Regions from separate parts of the Salinicola sp. CPA57 genome, predicted to be linked through region 1. Evidence: predicted binding sites of a transcription regulator. Region 1 holds the regulator's gene; the other holds the start of a gene.
What was found. Region 1 encodes FliA, which starts transcription of late flagellar genes. Its sites were predicted from a motif close to CTAAAGTTNNNNNNNNNNCNGCCGATA; they were not measured.
Positions count from the first base shown of each region.

Region 2: the regulator FliA is predicted to act here: its motif matches at 3,098-3,124, upstream of flgK (flagellar hook-associated protein FlgK).

Region 1 is NZ_PZJR01000003.1:583,766-590,980, reverse strand. Features, by position in the region: gene flhB (flagellar biosynthesis protein FlhB) at 64-1,227, shown strand; gene flhA (flagellar biosynthesis protein FlhA) at 1,224-3,308, shown strand; gene DOM36_RS04945 (flagellar protein FlhE) at 3,446-3,811, shown strand; gene DOM36_RS04940 (RNA polymerase sigma factor FliA) at 3,942-4,640, shown strand; gene DOM36_RS04935 (ABC-type transport auxiliary lipoprotein family protein) at 4,810-5,433, opposite strand; gene pqiB (intermembrane transport protein PqiB) at 5,430-7,082, opposite strand; gene DOM36_RS04925 (paraquat-inducible protein A) at 7,075-7,215, opposite strand, start outside.
Region 2 is NZ_PZJR01000003.1:319,315-326,529, reverse strand. Features, by position in the region: gene flgL (flagellar hook-associated protein FlgL) at 78-1,292, opposite strand; gene flgK (flagellar hook-associated protein FlgK) at 1,409-3,037, opposite strand; gene flgJ (flagellar assembly peptidoglycan hydrolase FlgJ) at 3,164-4,252, opposite strand; gene DOM36_RS03750 (flagellar basal body P-ring protein FlgI) at 4,252-5,322, opposite strand; gene DOM36_RS03745 (flagellar basal body L-ring protein FlgH) at 5,400-6,071, opposite strand; gene flgG (flagellar basal-body rod protein FlgG) at 6,113-6,895, opposite strand; gene DOM36_RS03735 (flagellar basal body rod protein FlgF) at 6,957-7,215, opposite strand, start outside.

The sequences.
Region 1 (7,215 bases):
ATTGCCCCTCTCCCAGCAGAATAGCGCTCAAGATTTCATCCCCGACCGTGGCGGAGTGCGCGCTTGGCCGAGCAGAACGACAGCGACCAGGAAAAGACAGAACCGGCGACGCCCAGGCGAATCGAGAAAGCGCGCGAGGAGGGGCAGGTCGCGCGGTCGCGCGAGCTCGCCACCTTTCTGCTGCTGGTCAGCGGCGTGCTGGGTCTGTGGGTCATGGGCAACAACCTCTATGACGAGTTGAGTATCGTCATGGAGCAGGCTTTTCTCTTCGATCATGGGCTGGCGTTCGACAGCGCCCGCATGCTGAGTCATGTCTGGCTGATGGGGCAACACACGCTGATCGCGCTGCTGCCGCTGTTCCTGCTGTTCACGGTCGCGGCGATTCTGGGGCCGACGATGCTGGGTGGCTGGCTGTTGTCCGCGAAATCACTGCAACCTCAGTTGAGCAAGCTGAACCCGCTCAAGGGTTTGAAACGCATGTTCTCGACCCAGGCGTTGGCGGAATTGGCCAAGGCCATTGCCAAGTCAGTGCTGGTGGGCGGCGTTGGTGTCACGTACCTATGGTCGCAACGCGACACGCTGCTCGAGCTGATGGAAATGCCGATTCAACAGGCGCTGGCTACGGCCATGCGGCTGGCGGCCATCGGCTGTGCGCTGATCGTGACATCGCTGTTGCTGGTCATACTGATCGACGTTCCCTATCAGATATGGAGCCATAACAAGAAGCTGCGGATGAGCCGCGAAGACATTCGTCAGGAACACAAGGAGAGCGAGGGCGACCCGCACGTCAAGGGCCGCATTCGTCAGCAGCAACAGGCGATGGCCAGACGGCGGATGATGAGCAAGGTGCCGACCGCCGACGTGATCGTGACCAACCCGACTCATTATGCGGTCGCGCTGAGCTACCAGCAGAACTCGATGTCCGCCCCTCTGGTCGTGGCCAAGGGGGCGGATCACGTGGCGGCCAAGATCCGCGAGCTCGGCGACGAGAACCGCGTGCCGCGGCTAGAGGCCCCGCCGCTGGCGCGCGCGCTCTATCACCACGTCGATCTGGAACAGGAAATACCCGGCGATCTCTATACCGCGGTTGCCGAAGTTCTGGCTTGGGCATTTCGCCTCAAGCAGGTCGAGACCGAAGGCGGTGACGTGCCGCAGCCCCCGCGCGACCTGCCCGTGCCGCCAGCCCTCGACGAGCCGGCATCGGATTCATCCAAGGAGAGTGAATGAACGCGCTCAGCCAGTGGTTCGGTCATCGCAAATGGCCGGCAAACAACCAGTTCAAGATCCTCGCTGGCCCTGTTCTGATCATCATGATCCTGAGCATGATGATCTTGCCGTTACCGCCATTCGCGCTCGATCTCTTTTTCACTTTCAATATCGCGCTGTCGATCATGGTCCTGCTGGTCAGCATGTTCACGGAAAAGCCGCTGGATTTCGCGGCCTTTCCGGCAGTGCTGCTGTTCTCGACCCTGCTACGCCTGTCGTTGAACGTGGCCTCGACCCGAGTGGTGCTGATGGACGGCCACGAGGGGGGCGATGCCGCGGGCAAGGTGATCGAGGCGTTCGGCGAGTTTCTGATCGGCGGCAACTTCGCCGTCGGTCTGGTGGTGTTCCTGATTCTGGTCGTCATCAACTTCATGGTCATCACCAAAGGTGCCGGGCGAATTGCCGAGGTGGGGGCGCGGTTCACCCTGGACTCCATGCCGGGCAAGCAGATGGCGATCGACGCCGATCTCAATGCCGGTCTGATCGGCGAGGAAGAGGCCCGCCGGCGCCGTACCGAGATCAATCAGGAGTCGGAGTTCTTCGGCTCCATGGATGGTGCCAGCAAGTTCGTCCGCGGCGACGCCATGGCGGGTCTGTTGATCATGGTGATCAACCTGATCGGCGGATTGATGATCGGTGTGGCCCAGCACGGTCTGCCGTTTGGCGAGGCCGTGAAGACCTATACCTTGCTGACGGTAGGTGACGGCCTGGTCGCCCAGATTCCGGCGCTGGTGATCTCGACGGCGGCAGGTGTCACGGTGTCTCGCGTCAATACCGATCAGGATGTCGGGCAGCAGCTGTTGAGTCAGCTGTTCAACAATCCGCGCGTGATGTATCTCGCGGCCGGTGTGATGGGTCTGCTTGGCATGATCCCCGGTATGCCGAACGTCGTCTTTCTGCTGTTTGCCATCCTGCTTGCGGCGCTGGGCTGGTGGATCTCCCGCCGGGTGCAGGACGAAGCGGTGCGGGCAGTGGAGGACAAGGCGCCGCCGGCGGTGCAGGAAACGCCGGAGGCGAGCTGGGATGACGTGCAACTGGTCGATACTCTCGGGCTGGAAGTGGGGCATCGTCTGATCCCGCTGGTCGATCAACGCCAGAAGGGCGAGCTTCTGGGGCGAATCAAGAGCGTGCGCAAGAAGTTCGCCCAGGATGTCGGATTCCTGCCCTCGGTGGTGCACATCCGCGACAATCTCGAGCTGAGCCCCAACGTTTACGTGATCACCCTGAAGGGCGTGGAAGTCGGTCGTGCCGAGGCGTTTCCGGGGAAATGGCTGGCCATCGATCCCGGCCAGGTGTCCGGCGCGATCGACGGCACTCGGACCCAGGATCCGGCGTTCGGTCTGACCGCCTACTGGATCGAAACGACCCAGCGCGAGCGGGCGCAGATCTACGGTTATACCGTGGTGGATGCCAGTACCGTGATCGCCACCCACCTCAATCACCTGCTGCATGAAAACGCCGGCGACATGCTGGGACGCGCCGAGGTCCAGCAGCTTCTGGACAAGGTCGCCGAGCATCAGAAGTCGCTGGTAGAGGACGTGGTGCCCAAGCTGCTGCCGCTGACCTCGCTGCAACGCATCCTCCAGAATCTGCTCATCGAAGACGTGCCGATCCGCGATATGCACACGATTCTCGATGTCCTGGCGGAGTATGCTCCCCAGCAGTCGGATGCCAACGAGCTGACCGCGCTGGTACGCGTCGCGCTGGGCCGGGCGATTACCCAACAGTGGTTCCCGGGCCGCGAATCGCTGCACGTGATGGGGCTCGAACCCCGGCTGGAACAGGTTCTCGCGCAAGCGCTCAACAACGGCGGGGCACTCGAGCCTGGGCTGGCGGACACGCTGATGCAACAGACCGCTGCTGCGGTGGAACGCCAACAGAGTCGTGACGAGCCGACCGTGCTGGTCGTCCAGCATGGTCTGCGGGCTCTGTTGTCGCGTTTCCTGCGCCGTCAGATCAAGTCGCTGGTGGTGCTCTCCCAGGCGGAAATCCCGGACGATCGCAATCTGCGCGTCACCACCACCATCGGCGCGCCGTCATGAGTGCCGGCGTTGCCGCCGTGAGTGCCGGGAGCCGAACGCGATCTTCACGTCGATCCCCGGGACCTCCGTCCCCGAGATCCAAAGCGTGTTCGGCGCTCTTCGGCTGGAGCTTGCTATCTGCTGTTGTTGTCATGGGCATGGCGACAACAGCCTGGGCTGCCGACGGAACCTGGGTTGGCCAGCTGCCACGTCAGACGATCGTGGTGGCCGACCATGCCCTGGAGAGCGTGCCAGTCGAGCTACCGGCGTCCATGGCTGATGCCGTCATCGAACGCGTTCGTTGGACCTTTCGGCTCGATTCCCCGGCGCCGACGCTGAAAACCTGGCTCTGTCACGGCCAGTTCTGTCTGCCGCTAGCCCGGAATCGGGGGGAAACCCAGCGCTTTGCCGATCGATCTGCCTCTTTGCCGTTCCGGCTGCGATTCCAGTGGCAACCGGGCGAGCAGTCGGACGGGAGGCGCGTGATTTTCGGTGGTCAACTGATCGTCGACTACCGTCATTAAGGCTGATAAACAGCCGAATTAGCCGCTGGAAAACCAGTAGTTTGTCGTCTTGGGTCGATGTCCGGGCGGCATAATGGAAAGATGAGTCATGCATCCCATGACCGTAAGCTGTTTCGCACGAGGCCATTCGATGTATACCGCACAAGGCAAAATCGATCAGAGGGCATTGATTGAGCAGTACATGCCAATGGTGAGGCGCCATGCGCTTTCTCTTCAGGTGCGCCTACCCGCCAGCGTGGAACTCGATGATCTCGTGCAGGCCGGCATGCTGGGACTGTTGGACGCCATGGGGCGTTATGACAACTCGCACGGCGCCAGCTTTTCGACCTACGCCAACCAGCGAATTCGTGGCGCGATGATCGACGAACTGCGTAGTCGCGACTGGATGCCACGCAGCGTGCGGCGCAATGCGCGGGCACTGGATCAGGCCGTGCGACGGCTGGAACAGCAGCTGGGCCGGGCGCCGGACGAGCGCGAAATTGCCCAGGAAATGGGGGTTTCCCGGGAGGAGTACCATCAGCTCCTGGCAGATGCCAACAACGGCTTTCTGCTGGCGTACGACGAGAGCGATAGCGAAAACGGTGTCGCCGCCGTCTCCGAAGGCGGCCCGCCGTCGCCGTTGGAAGCGCTGCTCGATGCAGACAATCGATCCAACGTGATGGCCGCGATCGATGCCTTGCCGGAACGCGAGAAGCTGCTTCTGGGACTCTACTATCAGGAAGAGCTCAACTTGAAAGAGATCGGTGCCGTACTGGGCGTCAGCGAATCCCGCGTCTGCCAGTTGCACAGCCAGGCCGTGTCGCGCCTGAGAAGCCGTCTGAATCCCTGATGGCGGTCAATTCCATGACCGCGTCCGGCGGCGCGGTCACGGAGCCGTAACGTCAATCGATAGACAACGAGCGATCCCGAGCGCCTGCCGAGCCGATCATGACGTCGATGTCACGACCGGGTCGGCAGGCGTCTTGTCATGCGAGGCGCTCGATGATTCGTCAAACTGATCAGTCGCTGGCTCGCGAGGGCGCCGACACATGGCGGATCTCGTCGGCGATCTCGCTCGCCACCTCTTCCCACACGCCTCCCAACGTTCGCACCAGCGCCGGATAGCCGTCGTCGCTCAGCGGCCGAGAGACATCGAAATGGCGCTGGGCCAGCAGCCGATTGCCGTCATGCAGCTGCCACTCGCCGGAGGCCACGGCCTGGCCGTCGTAGCGACCCTGGAACTGATCGACGCTGAGCGTCAGCCGCTGCGCGCCGGGCTCGCCGTGGGCGGCGTTCAAGACCATGACAGCGGGCAGGTCGGCCGCCAAGGACTGGCGCAGGCGACGCGTCAGCTGCTGCCCCAGCGCTTCGGCCCACAGGTTCTGATTGGCTGCGTTGAGCTCGATATCGCTGGTCTGCATCACGATTCCCTCCTGGTCGAGGTAGCTTGCCACCTCGACCGGGACGACCGTCAGCTTGCGCGCTTGCGGGCCGGTCGTCGGCGGCTGACTGTCGGCTTCCGGCAGCGTATAGCGATTGGTCGGCGTCGATTGCGCGGCGCAGCCCGCCATTGCCACGGCGGCAAGGGTCAGCAGGGCAGTAGCGCCGATGCGGCGACACCGGGAGAGGGAAGACATCTTCATTGGGGAGCCCTCGGCACGGGATCGGTTTTGACTTCTTGGTCGAAAATCAGCGCGTTGGGCTTTTCGCTGAGCGTCTTGGCGACCGGCTGGAGATCACGCATCAGGACTTCCAGCTGCTTGAGCGTGTCGTTCAACTGACGATAGCTCGAAGAGCCGGAGGAGAAACCCTTCAGCGTGCTCTGAAGCTCCTGCAGCGTGTCGTTGAGACTGCCCGGCAACTGCTGTGTGGCGGGATCGGAAACGATACCGTTGACCGACTCGGCGATCTGACGCACCTGCTCGAGCGTCTGCTGCGAGGTTTGCATGGTGTCGTCCAGGCGGTCGAGAATCGGCTCGACCTGTAGATCGTTGAGCTTGTCGAGCAGATTGGACACCTTCTGCTCGATTTGCGCAAAGCCACCGGAAATCGTCGGGAATACCGGTTTGCCGTCGAACGTCATCGCCTTGTAGGGCGGTACGTCATCGCTGAAATTGAGATCGACGAACAGCGCGCCCGTCAGCAGGTTGCCCGCCTTGAGCGTGGCTCGCAGGCCATAGTCCTTGAACATTTTCTCGAAGCGATCCCGCACTTCCTGGTCGTCGATATCGGCGTTGACGTCCTCGTTGCTGTCCAATCGCTGCGGCTCGATCCGGATCAGCACCGGAATCGCGAACTGCGTCAACGAATCAGGCTGCGGTGCGGTGAAGTGCCAGGGAACGCTGACCACGGTTCCCACGCGCACGCCGCGATATTCGACCGGCGCTCCGCGGCTGAGCCCGCGCACGGTATCGTCGACCAGCAGCGCATATTCGATGTACTGATCGTAGGTGCCCTCGCGTGCACTTTCTTCATTGTTGTAGAGCGTATAGGTCGCATCCTGCTTGGCCGCGTTGCCACGCGTGACATCCTCCGGCACCCCGAACGTCACGCCGCCGCTGATCAGCGTCTCGAAGGAGTCCAGGTTGACGTTGACGCCTTCCGAATCCAGCTGCACGTCGATGCCGGAGGAGCTCCAGAACCGGGTGGTATCGGTGACCAGGCTATCGTAGGGGGCCTGAATGAAGATGCGGTGGCGCATCTCGCGTTTTTCGGGATCGAAATCGGTGCTCTCGACCCGACCGACGGTGTAGCCCTGGTAGGTGATTGGATCGCCCGCGCTGAGCGAATTGCCGACCTGGCTGACCAGATTGACGCGCAGTCCCGGGGCATCGGGCGGGGCGACCGGCGGCTGTTCGAGCACATCGAAGCTATCCTGAGCCTCGTCGCTCTTGCCGGGGGCGAGCTGGATATAGGCTCCCGACAGCACCGTATTGAGGCCACTGATGCCTTCGCGACCAATCCGCGGCTTGACCACCCAGAAGCGCGTTTCGGCATTGAGCATCCGCTCTGCATCGTTGGACATACGCGCCGTCACCACCGTATGCGACAGATCGTCCGACAGTCTCACGGCTTCTACATGGCCGACCTGAACATTGCGCGTCTTGATCAGCGTCTTGCCGGCCTCGATGCCCTCGGCGTTGTCCATGTTCAAGGTGATCAACGGCCCACGGCTGGAGATGTTGTCCCAGACCATCCAGGCCCCGATCAGGGCGGCCAGCAAGGGCACTATCCAGATCGGCGAGAGCCGCGATTGCGACACTCGTTTGGCGCGTTGCATCGAATCAGGCATCGTCGACTTCCTTGACAGGCGAATAGGGGGATTGGCGTTTGAGCGCGGCCGGCATGTGAGGCTGCATGTTGCGGGCATCCCAGATCAGGCGGGGATCGAAGCTGTTGGCCGCCAGCATGGTGATGACCACCAC
Region 2 (7,215 bases), 260 kb from region 1:
CAGGATGCGTCCCTTTCTTTCCTATCCCGTCTTCATGTCGAACAGCTATCGATCTCGACCCGGGCCGAGGCGGTCCGTCACATCAGATCGAACAGGGACGTCCCCTGAAGATCGACGAATGCTTTCTGCGAAGCCTGCAATCCCACCTGACGCAGCACGTAATCCGAGATGGCCGTGGTGTAGTCCAGATCGATCAGATCACTCTGAGTCTGGGTATAGCTGATCGCGCGATCGCTGCCCACGGCATCTAGGGTATCCAGCTCGTTGAGCCGGGCACCCACTGATGCCCTGACGGTCAGCACATTGTCCAGCGCGTTATCCATCTCCCGGCTGGAGGTCGACAGGGTGTTGGCAAAAGCGGCCTTGTCGGCATCGGAATCGAGCGGATTTTCCAGCGCCGAGAGCATGTTCTCGAAGGTAGTAAAGACATCCGGACTCATGTTCCTGGCGGGTCTTACCGAGAGGGAATCTCCGCCTTCCGGCGCGCCTTCCATTGTCAGACGCACGCCACCGAATTCTAGCGTGGTACTGGTGCCATCGTAGGTGCCCGAGGTGTCGCCATTCGGACCACCGCTGATCGTGTATTCGAAAGTCCCGTCGCCGTTATCGCTGAACGAGATCGCATAATCATCGCCGTAACCGTCAGCCGTAGTGTCAGTTACCTTAGGGCCGGTAAATGTCAGGCTGCCACTGTTTCCGCTGTCAGCCCTGGCCAAGTAACCGGACCCTGCCGCCACCGCCTGAAACACGTCACGACCGGTATTGCCGACTTCCATGAGTCGCGAGGAATCGACCTTCTGCTCACGAACCTGATCGGAGCCGGCATATTGGACGGCGCCGGACACATCCTTGACGAAGGGCTCGGCACCGTCCTGGTAGCCGCCAAAAAGGTAACTGCCGTTACCGTCGGTGGAATTGGCCTGTCCCAGCAGCGCTTCGTAGACGCCTCGCATCTCTGTCGCCATCGACTGACGGTCAGCATCACTCAGCGTGCCGTTACCCGCCTGAACCAGCAGCTCCTTGGCTCGCGTCAGAGAGTCGGAAACGCTGTCGAGAATGCTCTCCTCCTGGCTCAACGAATTGCGCGCCGTGATTCGACTGTCGCTCTGCTGACCGTTGGCGGCCAGTGACTGCGACACCCCGACTGCCCGCGAGGCGGCTTGCGGGTCATCTGACGGCCGCACGACGCGCTTGCCGGAGGCGATCTGTTCGCCGACCTCCATGAAAGCGCTCTGCTGGCGGTTCATCGAGCTGACACTGCGCTCGAACATCATCACGGTGCTGACACGCACGGCTCTCTCCTCGAAGGCGCCTCGAAACCGACGCGCTCAATGGCTATTCAATAAAGACGCTTCTCAACGACGCTTCTCAAAGACGACATCGATCAATCATGACCCTTCGGCAACGCTCAGGAGCGTAGACCCAGGATGGTATCCATGATGGTCGAGCCGGCTTCGATAACCTTGGCATTGGCTGAAAAGTACTGCTGAAACTGCAACAGATTGGCGTACTCCTCATCCAGATTCACGCCCGAGTCGGCCTGCTGATAGGCGTAAAGCTGGTCGCTCAACCCTTCCTGGGTAGTGAGGTTGGCCTGAGTAATCGCTGTACGGTTGCCGACATCGCTGACCAGCGACGCGTAACCGCCGCTGAAGGTGGCACTGCCGCCGACCAGTTTCTGATTCTGTAGATCGAGCAGTGCCAGCGCGTTGCGGTTGTCACCGCTACCGCCGCCGTCGGCAGCCGCCGCCGCGATCTCGCTGGTATCGCTCAACGCCACATCGAATCCGGCTGCCGCATGACGTGTCGGCTGGAGCATGAAGACATCGCCCTCGGCCGGGCTGCCACCAGGCGTTAGCGTCACCCCGGCGACGGACAGGTTGCCGTCGCCGTCGGGGGAGATCGTGCTGATCTCGCCGCTACCCAGATTCTCGACCGAGTAGGAACCATCCGCCTGATAGGTCAGACGATAGTCGTCCGCGGTCAGCTCGCTGACATCGCCATACTCGGCGCTCATCGAACCACTGCCGGTATTGGTCGAACGGCTGATGACAGTAGGGCTGCCGATATCGAAGAAGGCTTCGCCCGGATCCCCGTTGAGATCCAGGCCGGCTTCATGCTGCTTATTGAAGCTCCCCGCCAACGTCACCGCCAACTGCCCCAGTTGATTCTGGGCGCTGTCCAGCGTCTCGCTGCGAAAGCTCATCAGCCCGCCGAGCTCACCGCCCTGGATGACCGATTCCTTGAGCGGGGAGCGCGAACCGGCGCCATCCTGATAGGCGATCGTGGTGCTGGAGGGATCGTCGCTACTCTTGACAGCAACCAGATCGAACGACTGGTTACCGGCGACCAGCGGCATGCCATTGGATAGCGAGACCTGGTAGGTCGAGCCGTCCTGCACCTGGACATTGACGTCGACCAGCTCGCCAAGATCACTGACCAGCTTGTCGCGCTGATCCAGCAGCGCATTGGGCTCCTCGCCACTTCGGGCGCGGGCCAGCGTGACCTGCTTGTTGAGATTCGAGATCTGGTCACTGAGATTGTTGACCTGTGTCACCACGTCACCGATCTGACCGTTGATGCCCTCACGCATGTCGCTGAGGTAGCCGTCATAGGCTCGGAACTGCGCCGCCATGCTGTTAGAGCTGCCCAGCAGCCCTTCCCGCGCTGCGGCGTCCGCCGGTGCGCCGGTCAGATCCTCGACGCTGGAAAAAAAGCCCTGCATCAAGGTGGTCAGACCGGAATCGCTATCCGCCAACAGGTCATCGATCTGATTGATCTGGCTCTGATAGGTTTCCAGTGCCGACTGACGGCTGTTGACCTGATTGAGCTGCGAACTGATGTAACTGTTGTACTGGCGCTGAATGCCATCGACGCTGACGCCGGCACCAGCGCCCACACCACTGCTGTTCTGCCCCAGCAACGTCAACTGGCGGCTATAGCCGTCGGTATAGACGTTGCTGATGTTGTTACTGGTGGTCGACAGCGCGTTCTGCGCTGCGCTCAAACCGCTCAGGCCAATCGAAAACAGGCTCATATCGCTATCCCGTGAAACGCCATGACGACTGTGGCGATGTCCGTGCAAGATTATGATTTTTATCGGCTGCGAAAGCCGCTTCTTGATCCTTGCGGACAGCGATTTCGCAACGAATTGTTACTGCGATCAGAAGATGGCGGTAGGCAAGTCGTCAGGACCGAATGGATTGTCGCCGTTGCCAGCCATCGCCACCAGGTTGCTACCTGCCGAAGCGTCGAGCGTGCCCAACTGGGCCATGATGCCACGCAACTTCTCGGCATAGCGCGGATCGGTGGCATAGCCGCCCTGCTGCAATGCCTGCGCTGCCATATCCGGCGAGGAGGCGGTCACGACGCCCTGGTAGCGAGGGTTATCACCGATCAATCTAGCGTAATCGGTGAAGGCATCGGCATAGGAGTCATAGACGCGGAAGCGGTCGGCCATCTTGATCGGCCGCCCGTCGACATACTCGGTGGTGGTGATTTCCGTGGTGGCCCCCTGCCAGGACCGCCCGGCCTTGATGCCGAACAGGTTATGACTGTTGCCACCGCTGGCCGTGGGAATCTCACGCTGGCCCCACCCGGTTTCGAGCGCGGCCTGCGCCAGAATCAGCTCGGCCGGCACACCCGACGCACCTTCAGCCTTCCTGGCAGGCCCGGCAAGGCTATCCAGAAAGGCGCGGACGTGTGCCGGGCGGTCATCGGTTTCGGCAGGCGCCATCGCCGATGAAGAGGCGACTGAAAACTCATTGGACCTCGCACCGCTGCCGGCGATACCCGCCCCTGGCATGTCGTGCCGTAACGGCTCCGGCATGAACCCTGGCGTGCGCAGCCCGCCGTGCAGCAATCGCGGCGCTCCCCGCGGGATGCCGGCGATCAGGGTCGAGGTATCCTCGGAGGCAGCCGCGCCGGGAAGCGCTGCCGTTCCCGGCAAGCCACTGCCTTCCAGCTGCTGAACCAACTGATCGGCCAGCCCCAGACCCTTGCCCGCGAGCTGCTGCGCCCACTGCTGATCCTGCATGGAGCGCATCATGTCCATCTGATCGCTCTGCAGCAGACCGGACTTGGGGCTGGCATCACGCATGCTCTTCAGCATCATCTGCAAAAAGACCGCCTCGAACTGACGCGAGGCCTCCTTGAGACTGCCCTGCGGCGAGTTGGCCGCGCTGTATTTGAGCTTCTGCACGCTCTGAACGTCGAGCGCGAACTGGCCGGAGAGATCGTTGCTGATCGCCATCAGATGACATCCAGTTCGGCGTTGAGCGAGCCTGCGGACTTCAACGCCTGCAGAATCGACATCAGATCCTGGGGCGAAGCGCCCAACGCGTTCAAGGCATTGACCACGTCCATCAGATCGGCACTGGTCTCGACCATCTGCAGCGCGCCGCCTTCCTGCTGAACGGTGATATCGGCGTTGGGCACTACCACGGTGTCGCCACCGGCGAGCGCATTGGGCTGGCTGACCTGAGGATTGGAATCGATGACGATCGACAGGTTGCCGTGAGCCACCGCGGCACGATTGAGCGTGACGGTATCCGACAGCACCACCGACCCGGTACGCGCATTGAGAATGACTCTGGCCGGGCCACGCTCGGTGGTGACGTTCACCCCCTGAACGCGGGCCAGAAAGGTGACGCGATCGTTGTCATTGGCGGGCAACTTCAACTGCACCGTACGCCCGTCCAGCGCGGCCGCCACCGGCGCTCCGAACTCCTGATTGATTGCCGTCACCATGCGTCGGGCGTTCTCGAAGTCGGACTGCTTCAGAAACAGATCCAGCGTGCCGCTGGCGTTGCCAAGACGCATCGGCACTTCCTGCTCGACCAGACCGCCACCGGGAATGCGTCCGGCAGACAGGTGATTCACGGAAACGCTGCTGCCTGCAGCTTCCGCCCCGGCCCCGCCCACGTAGACATTGCCCTGGGCCAACGCGTAGACGCGGCCGTCGGCGCCCTTGAGCGGCGTCATCAGCAGCGTGCCGCCGCGCAGGCTGTCGGCGTTGCCGACCGACGAAACGGTGACATCGATCTCCTGGCCCTGACGCGAAAACGGCGGCAGTTTTGCCGTCACCATCACCGCCGCCACGTTGCGTAGCTGCATGTTGGTACCAGCGGGAATCGTGACCCCCAGCTGCGACAACAGGTTGGTGACACTCTGGCCGGTGAACGGAGCCTGGGTGGTCTGGTCGCCCGTACCATCGAGTCCGACTACCAGGCCGTAACCGACCAGCGGGTTATCCCGCACGCCGGAAAAGTTGGCCAGATCCTCGATGCGCTGAGCCTGAGCGCTCAGGCTGAACAGCAGCATCGACAGCAGCACCAACGTTTTCGTCAGCGACGAGTACCGCATCCGGGAAAGATATGAGAGACGAGACGACATAGGCATCAGAACGGTGAGATGTTGAGGAAGAAGCGCTGCAGCCAACCCATGGTCTGCGCTTCGTTGATATAGCCATCACCGATATATTCGATGCGGGCGTCGGCGACTTGAGTCGACTGCACGGTGTTGGAACCGCTGATCGCGCGGGGATTGACCACGCCGGAAAATCGGATGTACTCGGTGCCCTGATTGATCGCGATCTGCTTTTCCCCTCTCACCTTGAGATTTCCGTTGGCCAGCAGGTCGTAGACCGTCACGGTAATCGTCCCGGTGAAGGTGTTGTTGGCGTTGGCGCCACCGGCACCGTTGAAGACGTTCTCGCCCTCGATATCATTGGCATATCGATCGAGAAAATCGAGATCATTGGGCAGCAATGTCGGCGTAAAGGACGCGGAGCCGTTACGCGTGGCATTCGCGGCAGAATTCTTGCTGGCGCTGACCTGTTCGTCGAGCACGATGGTAATGATGTCGCCGACCTGGCGCGGACGACGATCCTCGAACAGCGGCTGGAAGCCGAATCGAGCCTGATAGATGGAGCCGTTGGCCTGAACGGGCGGGGTCGAGGGAATCTCCACCGGCGCCGAATCCTCGACCACGGAGTGACGCGGGATCTGGGCACAGCCGGTCGCGGTCAACACCAGACACAAGCCTGCCAGCATGATCACTCTTCGCCACATCGTGGCCAATTCTGCGGTCAGCAACACGCGCCTTCCCCGGTTTATAGCTGCGTCAGACGCTGCAGCATCTGATCGGAAGTTTCGACAGCCTTGCTATTGATCTCGTAGGCCCGCTGCGTCTCGATCATGCTCACCATCTCCTCCACCACGTTGACGTTGGAGGTCTCCACGTAACCCTGGTAGAGCTTGCCAGCACCATCCAGGCCGGGGTTGAGGTCGGTACGTGGTCCGGAGGCATCGGTTTCCAGATACAGGTTCTGGCCAATGCTTTGCAGCCCGGTCGGATTGATGAACGTGGAGAGCATCATCTGCCCCACTGCGTTGCTCTGAGACGTTCCCGGCTGAGTCACCGACACCGCGCCGTCCTGGCTGACCGTGATCGACAGCGCGTTCTGGGGGATCACGATCGGCGGATCGACCGGGTAACCGCCGGCGGTCACCAGCTGGCCGTTCTCGTTGACCTGAAAGCTGCCATCACGGGTATAGCCAGTGGTGCCATCCGGCATCTGTACGGCAAAGAAGCCCTTGCCGTTGATCGCGAGGTCGCGGGAGTTCTCGGTATTCTGCAGGCCACCCTGCGTGTGCAGGCGCTCGGTCGCGACCGGGCGAACACCGGTACCTACCTGCATGCCCGAAGGCAGCGTATCGACCACCGAGGACTGCGCGCCGGGCTGACGCACGTTCTGATACAGCAGATCTTCGAAGACGGCACGAGACCGCTTGAAGCCATTGGTCGAGACGTTGGCCAGGTTGTTGGAAATCACGTCCAGCTTGGTCTGCTGCGATTCCAGGCCAGTCTTGGCCGTCCATAATGATTTGATCATGACAAAAATCCCGCTGTCGGTGCGCAAGCGCGGTGGCTGGCGCCGCTGGTCGAAATTGACGTTAGCTGGTCAGAGAAAGAAGACTGTTGGCGCGTTGCTCGTTCTCATCCGCGCTTTCGATCACCTTCATATGCATGTCGTAACGTCGGGCGCTGTCGATCATCGAAATCATCGCGTCGGTCGCAGTGACGTTACTGCCCTCGAGCGCACCGGGAACCAGGCGCCGGGTATCATCGGCCGGTAGCGGCGGCGCGACATTCTGGCCTTGCGCCGGCGTCATGCGAAACAGGCCGTCTTCGCCGCGCACCAGGTTGTCGTTG